Regions from separate parts of the Lysinibacillus sp. NPDC096418 genome, predicted to be linked through region 2. Evidence: riboswitches for the same ligand, from Rfam matches in the RefSeq annotation. Region 2 holds a riboswitch; each other region holds the start of a gene.

Region 1 (8,339 bases), on a different contig from region 2:
TTTACTTTCAAGAGCTAGTAAACCTTCTCGACGTGCTAAATCAGCCCACTGTGAAAACATTTTAATGATTTCAATATCATCAGCTAATTTAGTCTCTTTAAATAGGATTTTAAATAACTTTGGTACACGCTTTAATTCCTTCATTGGGAAGGCAATCGTAACCGCGGAGATTGTACCAAAAATGATGATTAATATGGCTGCAGGATTGTAAAATGCACTTAAGCTTACACCTTTCAACACCATTCCTGTTAGTAGCGCAATAAACGCTAAAATTATACCGACTAACGACGACATATCCATTAATAGAACCTCCAAATCTTAAACCAGTATTGATTACGTTTAATTTTTCCATATTATATAATATAGTATAAATGTATTTTAAAAATTAATCGATGCCATAAATGCTATTTCTTTGAATTTTGACTATATTTGATTATATTGAATTAAGAATAATACACTAATTTGTTCATATTCTAATTGAGTTAAGGATTTGTTATTATCATTTGACACAATTTTACTACACAATACTAAATTAGCTACGAAAATAGTATTAAATACCCAAAAAACACCACCTTTTTAAATGAGTTGTTAGACCGATAAGGCAAAACCAACTCATATAATTATCGAAATATCGAGGTGAAATGATAAAAAAATGATTCCATCGACTTTTTCAGTCAAAATTAGGTTGCTAATCATTATGAAAAAGTTCCAAAAGAGACATTCTTTTTTTCACCCTCAAAAAATCCAACAGTTTTCATGGAGCATACTACATCAGTAACACACCCAAATAATTTATTAACATACATTTCTAACAAACTCTTGCCATATATTTCATAAATTAACCTTACTCTTTTATGACAATCTATTGTATAATTGCATTTAATGAAAGTTGATTATCTAGTAGAAAGGGGTATTTATCTATGTTCATCACAACTGTACTTGGCTTTTCGGCCGTTCTATTAATTGCAACTGCATTCTTCATCCATTACCTACAAGTAGGTTTAGATTCTAAATCTTCAGTAACTGTAGATCCAAAACCAACACAAAAATTTTAATCTCTGTTAAGACAGCTACTATTTTTGTAGCTGTTTTTTCTTTATTATATGCTATATATTTATCACCTTTATTTCGATATACTAAGTAAATTACTGAACTTCTTAATTTCTTCGCAAAATTGCGTGAATATTGTCATTATTGTTTGCGTATTTTTAATTTTGCTCTAAAATGTTTCAGTAGGGAAGGGAGCAATTTTTCATGACAATGTTAAAAGATATTCTAGAATTCAATGAAGATTTTGTACAAGACAAAAAATACGAACCTTTTATTACAACAAAATACCCAGATAAACATATTGTAGTTTTATCTTGTATGGATACTCGCCTTGTCGAGCTTTTACCAAAAGCAATGAATCTACGAAATGGTGATGTAAAAATCGTAAAAAGTGCAGGAGCATTAATTAGTCATCCATTTGGCGCAGTTATGCGTAGCTTACTAGTTGCCGTTTACGAATTACAAGCAGACGAAGTATATGTAGTTGGTCATTATGACTGTGGTATGAGTGCAGTTGATCCTGAGTCTATGCTAAGTAAGATGGTAGACCGAGGCGTAAGCGAAGAAACAATTAAAATGATGGAGTATTCTGGTATCGATCTAAAAGAGTTTTTACGTGGCTTTGGCGACGTAGCGACAAGTGTAATGAAAAGTGTTGATACAATACGCAATCACCCACTAATGGTAAAAGATATTCCTGTTCACGGTCTAGTCATCGATCCTAATACAGGTCGTCTAGATTTAATCGCAGACGGTGCCAATCAATAAAAAGATGTGTCTATCCTTCGAAGTCTCGGAGGATAGACACATCTTTTTTAAGTTTATTTTTCTAAGCGTGCATACATATAATGATCTACCCATTTCCCATTAATATATAATAGTTTACGCAATAAACCCTCCTGCTGGAATCCCGCTTTTTCAAGTACCCGAATAGAAGGCCTATTTTCTGGTGCTACATACGCCTCAATACGATGTAAACCAATTTCCTCAAATGCAAAATTGGCAACTAATTCTACTGCTTCTGTCACAATACCTTTTCCAACATAAGCTTCATCCATTGCATAGCCTACAAACCCACTTGAATACGGCAATCTTTTCACTGAGTAAATTGCAATATGTCCGATTAAATAATCTGTACCAAGCTCATAAATGCCAAATGTGAATTCCCGTTGAGTGCCCATTAAATATAAGCTTTCCTGAATTTTTTTATATTGTGTGTCTACTGTATAGTAGTCAGGCCGATTCAGCGGTTCGTATGTAGACCAAAAGTATTTATTGCGGCTTACGAGACCTGTTAAACTCCGTGCATCTTTTTCTTGGAATGTCCGAACGTAGCATTTCTTCCCCTCAATCAACACCACATTTCCACCCTTTTTCTTTAGTAAATTCCAAATTTTCAACACCATTTCTCCACACAAACCTTCCAATAATTGTCGATATATTTCTCATTGTATGTAAAAAAAGATGCTGCTACAACTAAATCAGCTTATTGTTTAGTTGTAGCAACATCTCTCGTATTATTATATTTTCTACTTACACATTTGATGATTCTAGTGTGTCTAATATATTTGTTAAATGCAAACCGCGTCTTTGAGCTTCACGCTCGATGTGTGCAATTGTTTCTTGTAGCACTTGTACACGTGAATGTTTTTTATCGTCGCCCGCTACTAAAATCCATGGAGCATTTTCCTTATCTGTTTTCTCAAACATGTCATTGGCCGCCTCTATGTATAGAGGTGTTTTTTCACGGTTACGCCAATCTTCTTCTGTTAGCTTCCATGCTTTATACGGATCTTGTGCTCTGTCTGTAAAACGTTTTAACTGTTCTTCATCGGATACATGTAACCAGAACTTCACAACTATGTAATCTCCGTCTGTCAGTAGCTTTTCATAGTTATTAATTTCATCGTATGCACGAGACCACTCTTCCTTTGTCGCAAAGCCTTCGATACGCTCTACAAGTACACGCCCATACCATGACCGGTCAAAAATTGAGATTTGCCCATGCTGCGGCAATTTACGCCAGAAGCGTTGTAAATAGTTGTAACGAAGTTCATGTGGTTGCGGTGCCGATATTGGATGCACTACATAGCCGCGCGGGTCTACTCGTTCGATAAGGCGTTTAATAGCTCCCCCCTTACCTGCCGCATCCATGCCTTCAAATACAAGTATAAGACCTATTTTATTATTTAGTAAAAATTGTTGAGCATTTAACATTTCATATTGAAGGACTTTTAATTTCTTTTTATACATTTTTTTATCTAATTCAATGGATAAATCTAAATCTTTTATAGTTTGAGACATTTAAAAACCTCCCCTTATGTGATTAATCTTATTGTACAAGAGATAAGTAAGCTTGAATATAAAAATGGTAAATTGTAGATAATACTAACAAATTAGCATAATATACTAGTCGGTATTTCCGTTATAATTAAACGTTGTATTATTTGAAAGGCTCATTCGGATTACTTCGCTCATCAACAGAACATTTCGGATTATCGCTATAAAAGGTATACTTATTTAATAAATAGAAATTCAGTGACAATCATATACTTATTTGCTTTTTCACTATACAATTTAACAGGAAGGGAGAGGAAATTATGCCTCAATTTATTTTCGTGACAATTACGTATATTGTCGCACTCATCCTAACCTTTTCATCCTATATCATAAAGATAAATGGTCAATCTTCATTAGAAATTTCTAACCGCTTACCGGTTATGTTTGCCCCTTTAAATGTAAGTTATGTTATTTGGATTGTGATTTTTATATTACTCGGTTATTGGTTAGTTATGAATCTGAATAAACAGCGCACGCAGGAAGCCTTGTCTCTCAAGCAGGGAATACTATTTGGGAGCGCATGTACACTACAAATGTTGATGATAATCTTCTGGCATTTAGAACTATTTATCGCCTCTTTAATCGTCACGTTCATGTTAGTCCTTTACTTATTTATGCTGTATAATACGTATCCACTCAGCAATAATAAGCTAACTGGTCGTGTACCACTGTCTATTTATTTTGCATGGACAACATTTCTACTCATGACAAATTTAAGTTTTACATTAACCTCATTTGAATGGAATGGTTTTGGTTTAAGTAACCCTCTATGGGCCGTTATTTTATTAACAGTTGGCACTGCCATTGCTTTACATATTCGCTTCCATCATTTCGATATTGCGTTTCCACTTGTCTTCATTTGGGCATACATCGGCATCGCACTCCATAATGGCTTTGATGAACTTCTTGTGACAACAGCTGCACTTTTTTTATGTGGTGTCCTGCTTGTCGGCATAATATTCATCAAAAAAAATCCCGCATACCAAAAATAATTTGGTATACGGGATTTTTTATTTTTTGTTACTCGTCATCTAACGTTGTTAGAATAATTGGTGCACCCTTAGTGACAATGATCGAATGCTCAATTTGTGCAACTAATGATTTGTCTGGTGTGACAAATGTCCAGCCATCACCAGACTCAACAATATGCTCAGCTTTTGCGGAGATGAATGGCTCAACAGCAAGCACCATACCCTCCTTCATAATTGTTGTATCCCATGCATCGTAATAGTTTAAAATATGACTTGGCTCATCGTGTAAAGACTTCCCTAAACCGTGACCTGTTAAGTTCATAATAACTGTTAAATCATTCGCATAGGCTTCACGCTCAACAGCCTTACCAATTTGGTTTAGTTTTGAGCCAGCTTTTACTTTAGTCATCGCACGTTCAAAAGCACTTTTCGCTACGCGGCAAAGCTTTTCTTTCTCTTCATAGCCTTCACCAACTACGAATGAAATACCTGTATCTGCAAAATAACCATTTAAAGAACCAGATACGTCGATGTTCACGATGTCCCCTTCTTGAATGACACGGCTACCAGGAATACCATGTGCTACTTCTTCATTCACACTAATGCAAGTATAACCAGGGAAATCATATTCTCCTTTAGGTCCAGATACAGCGCCTCGCTCGGCAAACATACGTCCTGCAATCTCATCTATTTCCAGTGTCGTCACACCTGGTTTTGTAGCGGCCTTCATCGCTTCACGGATTTCAGCGCAAATACGGCCAATTTTTTTAAAAGCTTCAATTTCTTCTTGTGTTTTTACAATCATTTTAAAACGTCCCTTTCATCCTAATGTCTACTCTTTAATATACCACAACTCCAGTATAAAAATGAGGAATCCGCGTTATTTGGTATGTCAATTACGCCTTGGCATATTTGCCTTCAAATTTCGAATAGTGTATGAACACCAGTTAAAAAAGCTAAAAACCGCCCGATTATTAGAGAAATCAGACGGTTTAATAATTAAGATTTTCGTTGCATTAATTGTGGTGCAGATGTAAATAATAGCACGCAAGCCACAGCTGTTAAAATTGTAGCAGGCAGCATATACGTTCCGTTGTAAATAATAGAATAAACCCATGCATTTTGGTCGCCAGCATATTCTGCAAAGAACACTGCACCAGCAGCCGTATGTGCAGCATACCTTAAAAAGCCTGCTACAACGATGCCAATGATAATATAGTTTGCCATTTTCACCTTATTCGAATTCGCGGCTGCATCAAGTACTGGTTTACGTACAATCGCTGCTAGCCCAACAACCGTGAAGGCAACGCCGTAATCTAATAAACCTTGGAACCAGTGTACGATATAAGCTCCAAACATTGTTTGCATAACACCAACGAGTAGACCAGTTGTTAACCCTGCACCTAGTCCCCAACGAAATGCTATTAATACAATCGGCACCATGACAAGACTAACCGAGCCACCCTGTGCCCATACTTTAAATGATACTTGGTCGAGCACAAGGCCTACCGCAGCAAAAATCGCAATTTCCACCAGCATTAATAATCTTTTTTTGTCCATAACATTATTCTCTCCTTTGTTCCGATGTAGGATACAAGGCAGGAATAGAAATCAGTTGCTTTAATGCTTGGCTGTCTGGCAATCTACTATAATGGGTAAAATAAAAACGATGCCAGGACAGAGCCTAACATCGTAAAAGTGTCGGTTTCTATCCACAATCCCTACGCAAGCGTTAACTTACAGGTTCAAAGAGTGAAGGCATTACGTGCCAAGTCTCAGCCGACATCATCGGCACCCCTTGTGGTCGTTACATCTAGATTTTTGTTTGAACATCATTATTGTACGCAAACACTCGCCCAATTACAACCGTCTCTTTACTAAATTTTTTTGAAACTTTTCAGATTTTTGTGCGTAAATATTAAAAAAGGAGGGACAACTAATGGAGAATCAAAAAATCTTATCTGCATTTAGTTATCTCAGTATTTTTTTCGCACCATTTATCGTACCTTTAGTCGTTTATTTTATTTCAAAGGATAACGAAGTTAAGCGCCACTCTATTCGAGCACTCATCTCACACTTAATTCCAGTTGCTTTTGGTATCGTTTTCTTTATCCTATTCGTCTTCTCAACGATATCGTTTAATACAACTGATCCATTTGCAAATGGCAATTCGCTCATTATTGTTTGGCTAGTTACCTTTGTTATTTACTTATTCGTATCACTAGGCATTGTCATTTGGAACATCATTCAAGCAGTACGCGTTGTCCGTTAATGTTTCTTCCAGACAAAAACAGGTAGCAATAATGATAAAAAGGGAGTTGGATTCAAATGAAAGTATCTAACGTAGTAAAGACTGCTGTTAAATTAGCACCAATCGTTATTCCTATCATAAGAAAAGTAGTAGAAGCTAAAAAAGGAAAGGCTCCTACTTCATCAAACACATACACAAAATAATTTGTTCGCTTTAGCTATCTCCAGTTCGTGAGATAGCTTTTTTATTGTCTGCATACATCCACAAATATAGTTTAAAATGAATAGCAACAAAACAAAAAGGAGCTGTTTACGATAAATACCGAAAAACAATTACTAAGCTTAGTCAATGCAGCGCAAGTACTTACTTCAACGCTCGATATTAATCAAGTGCTGGAAAAGCTGATGAGTGAAGTATTACATGTTATTGATGGTGCCGATGCAGGGGTACTATTTATGCTTAATACACAGACTAATCGACTGATTGCCAAGCATGCCATTGGCTATAATCTCGCACACTTAAAAAAAATTCATCTGGCCTCTAATGAAGGTATGACTGGAAAAGTGTTTTCACAAAAAAAGGCGTTTAGATTCCATTCGAGTGACGATGTAACTGAGAACATGTCCGACTTATTCCCACTATATGAGGAAGACTATACAAAGGCAGTTGGTGACTTTGCATATCCCAAAAGCGCTGTTTGTGCACCACTTCTCGATAAAAGTAACGCATGTATCGGCGTATTAACAATTGTCAATTTTTCAGGGGATACACACTTTGAAAATAACGATTTAATGATGCTACAAGCATTCGCCAATCAATCATCTATTGCGATTGAAAACGCAAAACTATTCACGCAAAATGAGCGCTCCAAGCGGATTTATGATGCGCTAACACGTGTTTCTTTAACACGAGGTCGTCTCAGCGACATGACAGATACACTGGCTTCTTTACTTGGACAACCAGTAGCCATTATGACAGATTTTTATGATGTACTTGTTGCCTCATCCGCAACAGCAAAACACGCTGCAGAACTTTTGAGGGAGCAGCAAATTGAGTATCTAAATAACGTAGTACAGCAGTGCGTGCAACATCAAGTTCACATCGCAATGGACGAAGATATGTATGTAAGTTACTTATTCCCGATTCATACAGAACGTGGTGTTATCGGTATGCTACTTGTTGTGATGCACGATCATTTGCAGATGGATCCTCTTGACTTGTTTGCTGTCGAACAGGCAAGCGCTCTATTTGCTCTTCAGTTAGCTGAGCAAGAAAAGGAACTTGAAATTTCTTTCAAATACGACGGCTATTTGTTGCAACAACTTTTAAATTTAGATTTCACTGGATTTTATAAGCGCCAAGAAGCACTTCAAACTACGCATTTCTTATGCGCTACGCTACAGCTTCAAGATAATGCTTTCGGCGTTATGCAAACAAAAAAACAGCAGCAACAATTTAGCCAATTACTCTATCGTGCTTCACGTTTATTTTCTTTTCCGATTTTCACCTCGGAGCACGATTTCCACTATCAATTTTTATTTATGAACAATCTCCAAGTACCTGTTGAACAATTTAAAGAACATATTCAACAGTTTTTCGAGCTAATTGATAAAGATGTGAAAATATACAATTCTTTATCCTTTCATGTTGGTCTTGGACGAGTTTTCGAATCTATAGAAAATATTACAAGCTCACACCGTGATTCAAAAAAGTGCATCGACTATTTA
Region 2 (8,339 bases):
CGTCATATGCACGGTTTCGGTTCTCACACATACAGCTTCATCAACGCAGAAAACGAACGTGTATGGGTGAAATTCCACTTCCGTACAGAACAAGGCATTGAAAACCTAACAGGTGCAGAAGCAACTGAAGTGATCGGAAAAGACCGTGAATCTTCACAACGTGACCTTTACGAATCAATCGAAAAAGGCGATTTCCCGAAATGGAAAATGTACATTCAAGTAATGACCGAGGAACAAGCTCGTGAATTATCGTATAACCCATTCGACTTAACAAAAGTTTGGTACAAAAAAGACTTCCCACTTATTCCAGTTGGTGAATTCGAATTAAACAAAAACCCAGACAACTACTTTGCAGAAGTAGAACAAGCAGCATTCGCACCTTCTAACATTGTGCCTGGTATTAGCTTCTCTCCAGATAAAATGTTACAAGGGCGTATCTTCGCTTATGCAGATGCACAACGTTACCGTTTAGGCGTTAACCACTACATGCTACCTGTAAACGCACCAAAATGCCCATTCCGTACATTCCACCGCGATGGCGCTATGCGTTTTGATGGCAACTTAGGCTCAACAATGAGCTATGAGCCAAATAGCTACAGTGAGTGGGAACACAGCCTAGACCAAAAAGAGCCTGAATTACGTATCGACGGCAATGCTGGTATCCACGACTTCCGTGAAGATGACGACAACTACTTCGAGCAACCAGGTAAGCTATTCCGCTTAATGAGTTCTGAAGAGCAACAACGTCTATTTGAAAACACTGCTGCGGATATGGCGCCAGTTGAAGAGTTCATCAAGCGTCGTCACATCTTGCACTGCTACTTAGCTGATCCAGCTTACGGTGAAGGCGTAGCCAAAGCCATGGGTCTTTCTTTAGACGGTATGGACCTTTCAAACCCATACACAAAACAAACAACAAACGTTTAAGTTTATACAACTACCGCATTACCGCCAGTTGTATAAAGCTAAAGCCTCCGGCGGATGTCACAGATTTTGAAAGAAGATAATTGTGCAAGCACAATTCAAAATCTGGACGCAATTACGTCAAGGCGCTATTGATTTACTTTTATTGATATCCAAATCCAATAAATCAACCCATGTGAAATTAATATTTCACATGGGTTTTTTATAGTCCTACTAATGTCTCTACCTCACTACAAGTTGCTGTATGCCTACAGGGATATTCGAACAATAGAATTAAATCCAGTATAACCACCTATTTTTTTACGCGAATGAAATTACTTAATTCACTAATAATTATGTATTCTTTTTTGTAAATTAACCTTATGTTTTTCGTTTCTACTATGAAGATAATGTAAAATATGCTATTATACGTCGAACAGATCTTCCTTTTATAGATAGATGTGTAAATTAACTATTGATATATACTTATTCACCATTTAATAACTGAAAATTCTGGAGGTATAATACATGTCCATTCGTAAAAGGTTAGGCAGTGCATTTAGCGTCATTATTATATTTTTACTTGTTAGTTCCATCATCTCTTATTCACAAATTAATAAGATTAGCCAAGAAAACACATTTTTAATTGATGATAGTATTAATAAAGCTTTCATCGTCGATAGAATCACCAATGCTTCATCACTTCAAGGTGTTTATATTCGTTCCTACTTACTTGAACCGAATAATGCAACCTTAGATAAATTACATGAACAACAAAATACCATTCATAGTCTAGTAGAAAAAATTGATATGCTCGTTCCTGTGCCCGTTATTAAAGAACAACTTCAGCTTTTGCTCGAACATCAGCAAAAATTTGAAGACGCAGAGCAGGAAATCTTAGCTATGTTTAATAGTGGTGATACTCAAAGGGCCATCGACTTATTATCAACAAAAGCTCGCCTTGCAAATGAGGGCGTTCAAGACGCTGCAAATACCATTTCAGAGTTCCAAGTGTCTGAGATTGACCTTGCGCATGCGGACGTACAAAGGATAGCTGAAGTCAGTTCAAAACTCATTATTGCCATTGCCATCTTCTCCATAATTTTTGCGATACTTATTGCAGCTTTCACCACACGTTCGATTACTAGTCCTATAAAACGTTTAGTAACCGCTACGACGAGCATTGCTGAAGGTGATTTAACACAAGCAGATATCGAAGTGAAGTTGAAGGACGAGATTCAAGATTTGGCGATTGCCTTTAATACCATGAAAATTAATTTACATACGCTCATTCAAAGTGTCACAGTAAACGTTGAACAAACAACCGCAGCTGCACAACAATTAACAGCTAGCACAGAGGAAGTAGCAATTGCCTCCTTAGATGTTGCAAAACGTACAGGCGGCCTAGCAGAAGGTGCCAATCAAGCTGCTGCATCTGGCCAAGAAAGCTCAATAGCCATGGATGAAACTGCGCAAGCTGTGCAAAAAATTGCGGAAACAACACAAGAATTAAATACCCTCTCCATGGATACACAAGACATGGCAACTGTTGGTGAGCAAACATTACAAACAGCGGAGCAGCAGATGACGGTCATTCAGCAATCTTCAAGTGAAACAAGCGACCGGATTCAACAGTTGAGCAAACAATCTGCTGAAATTGAAAGTATTGTGAAAGTCATTACAGACATTTCAGAACAAACTAATTTACTAGCACTAAATGCTGCAATTGAAGCTGCACGTGCTGGGGAACACGGAAAAGGTTTTGCCGTCGTCGCTGACGAGGTGCGTAAACTAGCAGAAGAATCTAAGGCATCAGCCCATCAAATTGTCGCCCTAACGTCTCTTATTCAAAAAGATACAAAAGAAGTGGAACAGGCTGTAATGACAACTGCACATAATGTGGCGGATGGCGTAAATTACATTCAAGATGCACAAGTTTCATTCGAAAATATCATGCAAGCCATTAGGAATATGACCAACCAAATTCAAGAAGTATCAGCTTCAACTGAGGAAATCTCAGCTTCGACTGAAGAAGTTGCTGCTTCCATCAACGAAATGTCAAATCTCGCAATTCGAGCTTCCACTGAAGCTGAAGGAATTGCCGCTGCTACCGAAGAACAGTCTGCTACAGTTCAAGAAATTAGCGACGTTGCAAAATCACTAACGGATGGTGCACTAAAAGTACAACAAGAAGTCAATAAGTTTAAACTCTAATAAAGTAAGAGGCTTGTGTCTAAGATAAGAAATTACCCATAGACACAAGCCTCTCTTTATTATTGATAAATCTGACTACCAGCCTTTTTAAATTCCTTCGCCTTCTCCTGCATCCCTTGATGGATGGCCTCTGTTGTATTCAAATCCTTCTCTTTCGCATAGTTCCGAATATCTTGTGAAATTCTCATACTACAAAACTTCGGTCCACACATAGAACAGAAATGTGCAGTTTTTGCACCCTCTGCTGGTAGTGTTTCATCATGGTATTCCACTGCTCGTTCTGGATCTAGTGACAAATTGAATTGATCGCGCCAACGGAATTCGAAACGCGCCTTTGATAATGCATTATCACGCACTTGCGCTCCAGGATGACCCTTTGCTAAGTCCGCCGCATGCGCCGCAATTTTATAAGTAATCACACCAACGCGAACGTCCTCACGATTCGGCAAACCTAGGTGTTCCTTCGGTGTCACATAGCAAAGCATCGCTGTACCGAACCAACCAATCATCGCCGCACCTATAGCAGATGTAATATGATCGTAACCTGGTGCAATATCTGTCGTTAATGGCCCTAATGTATAGAAAGGCGCCTCCTTACATACTTCCAATTGCTTATCCATATTTTCCTTAATCAAATGCATTGGCACGTGCCCCGGCCCTTCCACCATCACCTGCACGTCATGTTGCCAAGCAATTTGCGTCAGTTCCCCTAACGTATCAAGCTCAGCAAACTGTGCCTCATCATTGGCATCTGCAATCGAACCTGGGCGTAAGCCATCCCCTAGTGAAAAGGCAACATCGTACGCTTTCATAATTTCACAAATTTCTTCAAAATGCGTATATAGGAAGTTCTCTTGATGATGGAATAAGCACCACTGCGCCATAATCGAACCACCTCGTGATACTATCCCCGTCACACGATTTGCTGTCAGCGGCACATATCGCAATAATACCCCCGCATGAATCGTGAAATAATCGACACCTTGCTCTGCCTGCTCGATTAACGTATCGCGATAAACTTCCCACGTTAAGTCCTCCGCAACACCATTGACCTTTTCAAGCGCCTGATAAATTGGTACCGTTCCTACTGGCACAGCCGCATTGCGAATAATCCATTCACGTGTCGTATGAATATGTTTACCCGTCGATAAATCCATAATATTATCTGCGCCCCAGCGTGTTGCCCACGTCATCTTTTCGACTTCCTCCGCAATGGATGAGGATACTGCAGAATTACCAATATTCGCATTAATCTTCACATGAAAGTTCCGCCCAATAATCATCGGCTCTGCTTCAGGATGATTAATATTAGATGGCATAATAGCACGACCCGCCGCAATTTCAGCACGCACAAATTCAGGATCCATGTTTTCACGAATTGCTACAAACTCCATTTCTGGCGTGATAATACCCTTTCTTGCATAATGCAGTTGCGTCACATTATGTCCCTTTTTCGCACGGATTGGCTTACGATAAAGACCAGGAAAAATATTCTCTTTCATTCGTGGATCATCTACATTTCGGAAGCCATTATCCTCAGGTTTAATCGTACGACCTTCGTATTCCTCTACGTCCCCGCGCTCTCTAATCCAAGCACTACGTAACGCTGGCAGTCCCTTCGTAATGTCAATATTGTACGTTGGATCTGTATAGGGACCACTCGTATCGTAAACACGCACTGGCGGGTTTTCCCCTTCCCCAAAACTGCCTGTTGTTGGACTAAGTGCAATCTCACGCATCGGTACTAAAATATCCGGTCTTGACCCTTCCACATATACTTTTTTACTGCCATCAAAGCTCGACATAATGGTAATGTTTTTCTCGTTAACTGTTGTCATGAACATTTCCGCTCCCTTTTAAAATAAATTTTCAGGACCGAACCTAGCTCACTCCAACGAGCTACTACAAAAGAAAAGCCGAATCCAAAAAAATATTGGATCCGGCTACGAATGTAAAGGTTGTATTGACCACAAAAAACAATGCAGTCATCATTAACTTTCCCACGCTGGTATGAGCCAGATCAGGTCCAAAGGGTCAAGAAACTTCAGTGCGTTTCCCTCTCAGCCCGACTCATCGGACTCCCCTAGTTAAGGCTATTCAGTTTGTTGTTAGTGTAGCAAAGTTACTCACCAAATGGAAGATAAATAAATAATTGGTTCATTTTATCCAATTGAAGCGGTTTTTCGACACACACGCGACACATGAGAATCACAATTCTTTCCCTCGTCAACTATTAAGCAAATAACATTTCAGCCATATATATAACAATTGTCACTGTGACACAACTCACAATCGTAGAGAATAATACCGTTTGCGCTGCTGTTGCCGATTCTACATCATATTCTAAAGCGAGACTTGAGCTATTGCGTGACGTTGGGAACGAGCTCGCGATTAAGAGCGACTGTGCCACGACACCATCTAAACCTAATGCAAAAATAATAAGTAACGCCACAGCTGGACCAATAATCAATCTTGTAATGCAGCTGACCAATACCGTCTTATTGAACATCGATTTAATTTCAAGCTGTGATAGTTGAGCACCGAGTGTAATCAAAGCCACTGCAATAAAACCTTCTGCCACATGGTCAATTGGAATACGGATAAATTGCGGAATACCAATATCGAAGAAATTCATCGTCACCCCAATAATAAGCGCATGAATAATCGGCATTTTGAGGAAATCCTTCGCGATTGCGAGTACTGATTTCGTGGAGGAAATGAGATTATAAAGTCCATATGTATACGTCGTCATGTTTTGAAAGATGACAAGAATCACTTGAATCGCCACACCAATCGGCTGCGTCACGAAAATCATTTGCGCCACTGGAATACCGTAGTTGCCAGAATTAATGAGCACAACGCTATTTTTAAAAACTGCCGCTTCTGTTTTCGCAAGCCCTAGTAACTTCGCTAAAAAGTGACTAAGCACCATCTGACTGCCGATAAAAAGCGTAATAAACAACGCCACCTGCCCTAGCACCGACAGCTCCATACTCGTTTCATATATATTCAAAAACACCGCTGCCGGCATAAAACAATACGTAATCAACTGCGATAGTGCCTTTAAATTAAAACGAAACTTCCTCTGCAAAATAGCACCTAACACGAGCAACACTAAAATCGGGGCAACAATTTGGAAGAAAATCATGCCGAGATACATCATATGGTTGTCCCCCTTTCATCTGTATCTATAATAGTAGAACTGTCCATTAGCTTGGTCAATACTCATGCAAGGGTTGCAATAAGTTAAATATGGTTAAGTTTTCCTGCTAAATGCCGATATATTTCTCTGAAAGATGAATTAATTTCATTACATTTTCGAACGGAAATTGGCTATTTCAAATGCAAAAAAAAATGCACAACCAGTCTCCTACTATAGGCTTATTAATAGCCAATTCGACAAATAGTAAATCCAACGCATTAATATAAATGATAAAATAAGGATATTGATAAACGTATTTACCAGAAAAGGAGATCTATTCATATGAAGCGTAAACAAAAAATTGCCCTACTATCCGTTGCAGCTATTCCAGCTATGATTACGATGGTTCCAGATGTAGACGTTCAGGCAGCAACAGAGCAACCCATTCCTGAGGTTTCAGGTTCTTGGGTCAATCCACAACATGTTTTTGATGCGAAACCACAACGACAAACATTTTCACTGGGTGCACCCACAGCAACAACTACAACTATAGAAACTGCCAAAGGTGTTGCAGAACTAGAAACTATTCTAAAAGGGAAATTCCAGAAGTACGAGGAAAGCTTCAATGTAAAATACACAGGTGAAACGGCAAAACTCCAAGAAGATCTGAATGCTATTTATGACAGGTTTGATTTAGACCCAGACAACGCCATCTACAAAGCAGCCACAATCTCTCGTGACTATACGTATTCAGGCTATGTCAATAATGTAACGATTAATTTTACAATCAAATACAATACGAATTTCAACACAGAGGAAACCCTTAAAACAAGAGTTGAAAGGATTATTAAGAACGAACTCATTACGGAAAACATGACAGATTTCCAAAAAATCAAAGCAATTCATGATTATGTTGTGACTTATGCTACGTTTACAAAAGATACAACGGGGAGCCCACACGCAGCCTATACACTTTTAATGGAAAAGAAAGGACTAAGCCAAGCCTATGCGCTTCTTACCTACTATCTATTAAATGAGGCTGGTATTAAAGCTTATTACATGACAGGTACATACGCAGGCACACCACATGCTTGGAACGTCGTGGAATATAAAGGAAAGCACTACTACCTCGATACTGCATTGGATGAACCTTCAATTCGCGATACAAGCATTACTGATGGCAAGGCTATTAGCTATGAATATTTCTTAAGAGGTATGGGTGGATTTTCTACACATACAGTCCTAAGCACTCTTCCTTCAGGTGTAATTGTTGAAACAACATCTCATGAAAGTTATGCGAAGTTACAAAACGTCTTCAATCCTATTCCTGAAAATAGCTGGCTTTACTATGTAAGAACAGATGGCGTGCTAGCACGACTAAGCTTAAAACCATTACCGACAATCGGTGAAAGTGCCGATAAATTTGAAGAGTTTACTTTTAAAGGTAGTAACTCGAATGATGTAGAAGCTGCTTATTTAGTGCATGATAATGGCTGGCTTTATTTTAGTAATGTGACGGACAAAAACTATTTATACAAAGTCAATACTGACGGTACTGATTTAACGCTACTTGTTCCAACGTACGTCCGTGATTTAGTAATCACAGGTACAACGCTAAAATATAAAAAAGCAGACGGAACAGAAGCGAACATCCCGATTGCAGTAGATGAGGAAGCTGTAGCAAAAGTTATCAAAATGTATCATGATTATTCTAAAGGTAATGAGTTAAAAAAGTTAATCAACACTTACCTAGAATTTAAAAAATTAACTCCCTCTCAGAAAGCTGCTGTAGAGTATTATATCGGGACTGAGTTGAACGATGCTATCGACGAGCTACAAATTGATAAGAAAGATGATCCTGAGGGAGTCGCTCTACGAATTGCTCTATTAGATTCTGCTAGTATGAATTTCACTAAAGAAGTAAATGATATCAGAAAGTTATATAAGGACTTTACAGACGAAAAAAAAGACATTGTTTTTAACTATGATCCTGATTTCATATTATTGCAGGATATAGCAGCGGACAATGCAACAGTTGCTGGAAAAGTTGGGACATTATTTGGTAACCTAAGCCCAAACA
Region 3 (8,339 bases), on a different contig from region 2:
CCATTGACCCCATTGATACGTAGATTGGGATTTGTCGTTCTTCTTTGATTTGTAGGAGTTTTTTATAAATTTCTGCTGACTCCGTTACACCACCACCTGGTGTATTCACGCTCAATACAACACCCTGAACAGTTTCATCATTTAAAATATTATCTAATTGCCCTAAGAAAAACTGATGATCATAGGTAACCTGTTGCCATACCGTACCAGAGCCAACATCTTGAATCGTACCGTCCAATGTTAAATGAGCAATTCTTTTATCAAAATTATTTCCTTCTAATACAGTTTCATAAACTTCAAAATCATTGCCTGCAATTACGCTATCAAAATTACCGAAGAAATCAGCTTTTAAAAACGCAAATACCGTATTGATTCCTAGTGAAACCACTAGTAATACGCCCGCAATAATTAAGGCTACCCACCTTTTTGCATTCATTCTATTCCGCCTCCTTAAAATTTTATACGAATGAATGGATAAAACGTTTCATTTATTTGCAAATATGCACTAATTTCCCGCAATTCATCATGCCGTAAATAACAATTTTAACACATAAAAAAATCAAAGTTCATAAAATGCGCTTGAACTTTGATTTTCGACATTATTCCCCAGGAAATAATTAATGATTATATTGTTTTTGCTCTTGTTGACGTAATTCCACACGGCGGATTTTGCCGGATGCTGTCTTTGGCAATTCCTCCACAAATTCTATAGCACGTGGATATTTATAGGGTGCCGTTAAGTCCTTTACATGATTTTGTAATTGCTGAATAAGCGACGAATCCCCAATAATTCCTTCGCGTAATACAACAAATGCCTTTACTATATTACCTCTAACCTCATCTGGACTTGCTACAACTGCCACTTCTTTCACAGTAGAATGCTTTATTAATGCATCTTCTACTTCGAACGGACCAATCGTGTAACCTGAGGAAATAATTACATCATCGCCTCGCCCTTCAAACCAAAAGTAGCCGTCTTTATCTTTACATGCACGGTCACCAGTAATATACCAATCGCCGCGGAATTGCAGGCTTGTACGCTCTGGGTCCTTAAAGTATTTACTAAATAACGCAGGTGTTTCTTTGTGTACGGCAATATCACCAACAATACCCTCCGAAACAGGATTACCAAAATCATCAATAATCGATACCGTATTACCTGGTGTTGGTTTGCCCATCGAGCCGACACGCGCTTCCATACCAACCATCGTTCCAACAAGTAATGTATTTTCGGTTTGACCATAACCATCGCGTACTTGTAAGTTAAATGCAGTTAAAAATACGTTCACGACTTCACTATTTAACGGCTCACCTGCAGATACAGCTTGGCGAACTTCTGATAAATTATAGTCACGTAAATTTTCAAGTGCCGCCATATAGCGATATTCTGTAGGCGTACAACAAAGAACATTCACCTTGAATTTTTCGAGCAATGTTAAATATGTAGGTGCATCAAACTTACCTTTGTAAACAAAAGCAGTAGCCCCACTTCCTAACGTTGCAAGGAACGGACTCCAAATCCATTTCTGCCAACCAGGTGCTGCAGTCGCCCATACGATGTCATTTTCTTGTACACCTAGCCAATTTGGTGCTGTCGTGCGTAAATGCGCATAACCCCAACTATGAGTATGAATAGCAGCTTTTGGATTACCGGTTGTCCCACTCGTATACGCAAGAAATGCTACATCTGTACTTTTGGTTGGTGTAGTACTTATAAAACTTGTAGGCTGCTGTTCCATTTTTTCAAGTAGTGGCTGCCATGGTGCATGTGCATGTCCGATGACAAACTGTTGTAATCCACCTAAATGTTCAACATCATCAAATTGTTCAATATATGGTTCATAAGCAATGACCGCTTTGGCATCAGCATGTGTAATACGATAATCAATATCCTTCGCTCTAAGCATTTCAGAGCTTGGAATAATAGCTAAACCAACTTTCAATGCAGCGATATATGCAACATATGCCTCAATAGATCTAGGCACCATAATGAGAATAACATCCCCTTTTGTTAATCCCTGTGCTGTTAACACATGCGCTACTTGATTCGCTTTTTCTAGTAAACTTGTATATGTTATATAGTCAATCTCTTCGCTTTCATTATAAACAATTAAAGCATTTTTCTCTGGATCTTGTGCATACTTTTCAAATTCCTCTACAATGTTATACCATTCTGGTGCGATTAGATTTTGTCTATTCATCATTATTGCCCCCTTTGTTAAACTTATTATAAAACTCATTTTTCATAGATTTCAATGAAAAACACTCTAATAATTAAAAATTATGACAATTATCACATTTATTTGTATGGCATCAGTCACCACTTTTCAAATATAATAAAATTGCCTTGTTCATATAGGGAAAGTATGGTACATTGTGGTCAAATCAAATGTTTGCAGGGGGACTCATCTTGAGTTGAGAAGGTTAAAACCTGACCCTTTGAACCTGTTAGTTAATACTAACGTAGGGAGCAATGTACAATCGCGCTTATGCTTTTCTTGTACATACGCTCTCCTCATTCGTAGGAGAGCTTTTTTCGTTCCAATTTTCAGCTAAATATTTTGATTGCGGGGGGACTCATTTTGAGTTGAGAAGGTAAAACCTGACCCTTTGAACCTGTTAGTTAATACTGACGTAGGGAGCAGTACATCATTTTTTTGATGAAGAAGCTCTTTTTACGTGTATTTCACAGACGAAAAAGAGCTTTTTTTGTATGCTTACGTTCACCAATTTGAGGAGGACTTATAATGACATTTTGTAACGAATTAAGAAAAGAAACAGATATTTATTGGGAGGGAAGTTTCCAGCACCCATTTGTAAAAGGGATTGCGGATGGTACTCTACCACTCGATAAGTTTAAATACTATATGATTCAAGATGCCTATTATTTAAAGCATTATGCCAAGGTATTAGCATTTGCAGCTGCTAAATGTGAAACACCTGAAGAATTCGCATACTACACTGATACAGCGAAATTCATTAATGAAGCTGAGCTAGAATTACATCGCTCTGTTTTCTTAGAATTAAATGTAACCAAAGAGGAACTTGAGCAGAGTGAACCTGCTCCAGGTGCTATCAATTACATTAATCATATGTATAGCGCCGTGCATAATGGCGATGTAGCTGAAGCTTTTGCTGCTATGATGCCTTGCCCATGGCTTTATTTAGAAATAGGAATGTATTATAAAGACGCAAAACCTGGTGTTAACCTATATGAAGATTGGATTGCGATGTATAGTAGTGACGATTTCCAAGTAACAATCCAAAAACAAATCTCAATGATGAACGCTTATGCTGCAGCAGCTTCTCCTGAAAAATTAGCAATTTTAAAAAGTCATTTTAAAAACAGTTGTTATTATGAATTACAGTTTTGGGAAATGGCCTGGACGAAAGAAAATTGGGTACCGGAGAGCGTACGATGATTTTACAAGCTATTCGAAAAAAACAGCCTCTTATTCATAGTATAACGAATTACGTTGTGGCCAATTTTCAAGCAAACGGTTTACTAGCAATTGGTGCTTCTCCAGTAATGGCCGATGAATTGCAAGAAGTTGAGAAGATGGTATCACTTGCGTCAGCCTTATTGATTAATATTGGCACACTAAACGAACGGACAAAAGAATCGATGCTACTTGCTGGAAAAAAAGCAAACGCACTTGGAATCCCAGTTATTTTGGATCCAGTTGGTGCTGGTGCGACAGCTTTCCGTAAAGAAACCGTAAAACAGCTTTTAGCTGAAATAAAATTTGTCCTTATTCGTTGCAACATTGGAGAACTAGCTGCCATTGCGAATATAAGTTGGCAGCAAAAAGGTGTAGATAGTGGTAGTGGTTCAATGGCACTATCTGATGAAGCAACGAAAATTGCGCAACAATACAAATGTATGGTCATTGTCACAGGTGAAGAAGATTTCATTTCGGATGGCGTACAATCAAGGTGGATTCCTGGTGGTCATCGCCAAATGACTGAAATTACAGGTACAGGTTGTTTACTAAGTGCTATTTGTGGTGCTGCGTTTGTCGCAGGAGATGAACCTTTTGCGCAACTAGGCGATACGTTAAAGACCTATAAAAAAATTGCTGAAAATGCATATTCGAGCACACAATATATTGGTGATTTTCAGATAACCGTACTAAATGAATTACATCGTCTTTCCAAGGAAGGTGAACAATAATGAAAATTGTTACAACAATCGCTGGCTCCGATAGTGGCGGTGGTGCTGGCATTCAAGCTGATTTAAAAACATTCCAAGAATTAGAGGTATTTGGCACTTCAGTCATTACAGCCTTAACGGCACAAAATACATTAGGTGTTTCTGGTGTTCTGCCGACGGAAGTAAGTTTTGTTGAAAAGCAACTCCTTGCTTTATTAGAAGATTTCCCGATTAGTGCAATCAAAACGGGCATGCTCTTTTCATCAGATATTATTCAAAAAATCGCAACTATCATTACTGATTTAAGAATCCCACTGATTGTCGATCCTGTAATGATTGCAAAAGGTGGAGAAAACTTATTACAACAAGAAGCAGTCCAAGCATTACGCACTCATTTACTGCCATTAGCGAGTGTCCTTACACCAAATATTCCAGAAGCAGAAGTACTTGCGGATATGAAGATTGAAACTGTTCATGATATTCAACAAGCTGCACAATCACTTTTACAATTAGGCGTGCAGTTCGTTGTTATTAAAGGTGGGCATTTATCAGATGAAAAATACGCTACTGATTATGTATTTTCAAATAACGGTTCATCATTTACAATGCAATCAGAACGCATAAATACTAAAAATACGCATGGAACAGGCTGCACATTCTCTGCCGCATTAACTGCTTTTATTGCACAAGGAATTCCCTTTGATCAAGCCATTGTTGAAGCAAAAAAGTTTATTCAAATGGCCATTACACATGATCTAGTTATTGGCAACGGTCACGGACCAACAAATCATTTTGCATATCAAAAATATAAAGATACATGTGAGGTGACTGTACTTGAAGCGTAAGAATTTACAGCTTTACTTCATTATGGGTACTGAAAATACGAAGCAACGCGAACCATTAGCCATACTTGAAGAAGCATTACAAGCTGGAATTACAATGTTTCAATTTCGTGAAAAAGGACCTAAAGCGTTGACTGGTCAAGCTTATGAGAAATTTGCGAACGATTGTCAAAAACTATGCCAACAATATCACGTGCCATTTATCGTCAATGATGATGTAGATCTTGCTATCCGATTAAAGGCAGATGGCATTCATATTGGACAAGATGATTTGCATGTTTCTATTGTACGAGAAAAAATTGGCGACATGCTTCTCGGCATTTCTGTACATTCGGATGCTGAACTACAAGTAGCCTTACAATATGGAGCAGATTATGTTGGGATCGGACCGATTTTTGCAACTCGTTCTAAAGATGATGCAAATGCGCCAAGTGGTACAGCTTTTTTACAACAAGTACGTTCACAACATCCTGAATTACCCATTGTCGCCATTGGTGGCATAGATAACTCAAATGCACACACAGTATTCAATGCTGGAGCAGATGGAGTAGCTGTCATTTCAGCAATTTGCGAGAGCAATGACATTCAACTTACGGTTCTAAATTTTAAAGAAACTTTCCATTCATAAATGTTGAGGTATTTAAGCAAACTAAAAACCAGTGCCTATAAAGGTCACTGGTCTTTAGCCAAATAATTACTCAGGGTATGAGTTTTTTATTTGTTATTGTTTTGGCATCCCTTTTAATTGAGATTCAGCCATTTGTACAAGACGTTTAGTGATTTCACCGCCGACGGAACCGTTAGCACGGGCTGACGCGTCAGCACCTAATTGAACACCAAATTCTTGTGCAATTTCGTATTTCATTTGATCAAGTGCTTGTTGTACACCAGGTACTGCAAGCTTGTTTGAACTGTTGTTGTTTGTCATTTCTCTCACCTCCTTGTGAATATAGAATGTGCTTTATTAGATTTTTAATACGAAAAAAATATAGGTAAATTGTACCTACAAAGGAAATCTGATTTCATAATAAAAGAACCGTCTCAAAATTGCTTTTGAGACGGTTCTTTATCTTATTATAGAAGATCTGCGAATTTATCGGCTGGCTGTTCTTTTTTCGGGAAGATATGCACTTCACGATTCTTTACAGCTCGTTCAATTAATTCATCGAAATCCGAGAAGCTTTCGTAGTGCTCTACTTTCTCAAGCTTTGGCTTAGTTTTTGGACTTGCCGGTGTAAAGATTGTACAGCAGTCTTCAAATGGCTGAATCGATGTTTCATAAGTGCCGATATTTTTAGCTATATCGATAATTTCTAATTTGTCACTTGCAATTAACGGGCGTAAAATCGGTGTATTCGTCACTGCATTGATGGCAGTTAAGCTTTCAAGCGTTTGACTTGCTACTTGGCCAAGACTTTCTCCTGTAACGATTGCAAGAGCACCTATATCTTCACGTACCTGATCAGCAATTTTTAACATCATACGACGAGTTGTTGTCATTGAAACGTTTGACGGTACTTTATCTTTAATGAGTACTTGTATTTCAGTAAACGGAATAACGTGTAGACGAACATTCGCACCGAACTTTGTTAATTCATTTGCTAATACCTTTACTTTTTCAAGTGAATTTTGACTTGTATACGGCGGGCTGAAGAAGTGAATAGCTTCTAAGCGTACACCACGTTTCATCATTAAATAGCCAGCAACTGGGCTATCAATACCACCTGATAACATTAATAATGATTTACCATTCGAACCAACTGGCATACCGCCTGCACCTGAAATCACTTGAGCCATCATATACGTTGCATCATGACGTACTTCTACACGAAGTTCTACATCAGGTTTTTTTACTTTTACCGATAAGTTTTGATACTGTGGTAACACATGGCTACCAATTTCACGCTGAATCGCATGAGAATCTAATGGGAAACTTTTATCTGTACGTTTTACTTCTACTTTAAATGTTAATTGTTCCTCTTTAAATGTATCCATAATCGTAATTGCAAGAGCTTTCATTGCGTCCATATCTTTTTCACAAGCAGCTACTGGACTGAATGATTGAATTCCAAATATTTTCGGTAATCCTTCAAGTAATACATTCATTTGTGCTTGATCCGAAATAGCGATAAACATTCGATCACGCTCTGTGCGGATGTGTAATTGACCTAAATCAGCAAATGCATGACGGATATTTTCACGTAGGCGACGAATAAAGTCCATTTTGTTGCGCCCTTTTGTCGATAGTTCACCGTATCGAATTAAAATTTCTTTCCAAATCATTGTAAAAGCTCTCCTTTTAGTTCCATTAATACTTCGTTTAATACAAGTTTAAACTGTGCGATTTCTTCATCTGTAACATGTGCACCGAAGCTTACACGAATGACGCCATTTTTAAAATGCTCATCAATATGTAAAGCTTCCACGACATGACTTGTTTTCGTTTGTTTCGATGAACAAGCACTTGATGTCGAAACAATCACACCACGTTTTTGCAAGGCATTAATGAGTATTTCACCTTTTAAATCACGCACACTAAACGATAAAATATGTGCTGCACCTTCTGTTGTTGATAAAATATGCACTTCGTCACCATAGTTTCTTAACACTGTACATATTTCTTCATGCCACGTACGGAATTTCGGCTCATGTACAGCCATCGTTTCTACTGCCATACGTGCCGCTTTTGCTAGTGCCACGGCTTGTGGTACAGCAACTGTTCCACTGCGTAAACCGAATTCCTGACCACCGCCAAGTGCATATGGTTCCCACTGCATTTTTTTGCGGAATGCGAGTACACCTGAACCTTTAAAGCCATGGATTTTATGACCGGAAATTGTAATGCAGTCTGGGCCATCTTCACCGTTAAAGGTAATCGGTAATTTGCCGAAGCTTTGCACCGCATCGACATGAAAAGCTGCGCGGCTTAACTCATGCACAATTTTTGCCGCTTCAAAAATAGGCTGAATTGCACCCATTTCATTATTAACATGCATTATGCTCACTAACACTGTATCTTTACGTACTTTTGCACGCAACTCTTCTATTGAAATAACACCATTTTTCCCAACAGTTAAATACTCTACTTCAAAGCCTTCTTTTTCAAGTTGCTTCACTGATTCTAACACAGATGGATGTTCAATGACCGTTGTTAAAATATGTTTTCCTTTATGTGTATTGCCTCGTGCCAAACCAAGAATGGCTGTATTATTAGATTCCGTGCCACCTGATGTAAACAGTATATTTTTGGCATCTGTACGCAAAATATGCGCAATTTGTTCACGTGCACGCATCAATAGTTCATGCGATTCTACACCCATCGCATGAATTGATGCAGGGTTAGC

The links. Region 2 has a riboswitch for thiamine pyrophosphate ahead of thiC (phosphomethylpyrimidine synthase ThiC). Riboswitches for the same ligand answer to the same signal wherever they lie in the genome.
Region 1: linked by a shared signal. The riboswitch ahead of thiT (energy-coupled thiamine transporter ThiT) and the one ahead of thiC (phosphomethylpyrimidine synthase ThiC) in region 2 are both predicted to bind thiamine pyrophosphate.
Region 3: linked by a shared signal. The riboswitch ahead of tenA (thiaminase II) and the one ahead of thiC (phosphomethylpyrimidine synthase ThiC) in region 2 are both predicted to bind thiamine pyrophosphate.

Annotation. Positions count from the first base shown of each region.
Region 1 is NZ_JBIWEY010000011.1:94,717-103,055, reverse strand. It holds gene motA (flagellar motor stator protein MotA) at 1-300, opposite strand, end outside; gene ACIQZG_RS11170 (hypothetical protein) at 921-1,055, shown strand; gene ACIQZG_RS11165 (beta-class carbonic anhydrase) at 1,255-1,818, shown strand; gene ACIQZG_RS11160 (GNAT family N-acetyltransferase) at 1,872-2,456, opposite strand; gene ACIQZG_RS11155 (polyphosphate kinase 2 family protein) at 2,584-3,354, opposite strand; gene ACIQZG_RS11150 (hypothetical protein) at 3,651-4,382, shown strand; gene map (type I methionyl aminopeptidase) at 4,411-5,166, opposite strand; gene thiT (energy-coupled thiamine transporter ThiT) at 5,361-5,921, opposite strand; TPP riboswitch at 6,062-6,170, opposite strand; gene ACIQZG_RS11135 (magnetosome magnetite crystal formation protein family) at 6,301-6,633, shown strand; gene ACIQZG_RS11130 (hypothetical protein) at 6,690-6,815, shown strand; gene ACIQZG_RS11125 (helix-turn-helix domain-containing protein) at 6,918-8,339, shown strand, end outside.
Region 2 is NZ_JBIWEY010000010.1:98,292-106,630, reverse strand. It holds gene ACIQZG_RS10660 (catalase) at 1-927, shown strand, start outside; gene ACIQZG_RS10655 (methyl-accepting chemotaxis protein) at 1,432-3,117, shown strand; gene thiC (phosphomethylpyrimidine synthase ThiC) at 3,177-4,955, opposite strand; TPP riboswitch at 5,098-5,212, opposite strand; gene ACIQZG_RS10645 (AEC family transporter) at 5,351-6,280, opposite strand; gene ACIQZG_RS10640 (S-layer homology domain-containing protein) at 6,602-8,339, shown strand, end outside.
Region 3 is NZ_JBIWEY010000001.1:457,667-466,005, forward strand. It holds gene sppA (signal peptide peptidase SppA) at 1-436, opposite strand, end outside; gene mbcS (acyl-CoA synthetase MbcS) at 618-2,201, opposite strand; TPP riboswitch at 2,388-2,487, shown strand; TPP riboswitch at 2,560-2,658, shown strand; gene tenA (thiaminase II) at 2,748-3,422, shown strand; gene thiM (hydroxyethylthiazole kinase) at 3,419-4,174, shown strand; gene thiD (bifunctional hydroxymethylpyrimidine kinase/phosphomethylpyrimidine kinase) at 4,174-4,998, shown strand; gene thiE (thiamine phosphate synthase) at 4,988-5,623, shown strand; gene ACIQZG_RS02190 (alpha/beta-type small acid-soluble spore protein) at 5,717-5,923, opposite strand; gene thiI (tRNA uracil 4-sulfurtransferase ThiI) at 6,070-7,278, opposite strand; gene ACIQZG_RS02200 (cysteine desulfurase family protein) at 7,275-8,339, opposite strand, start outside.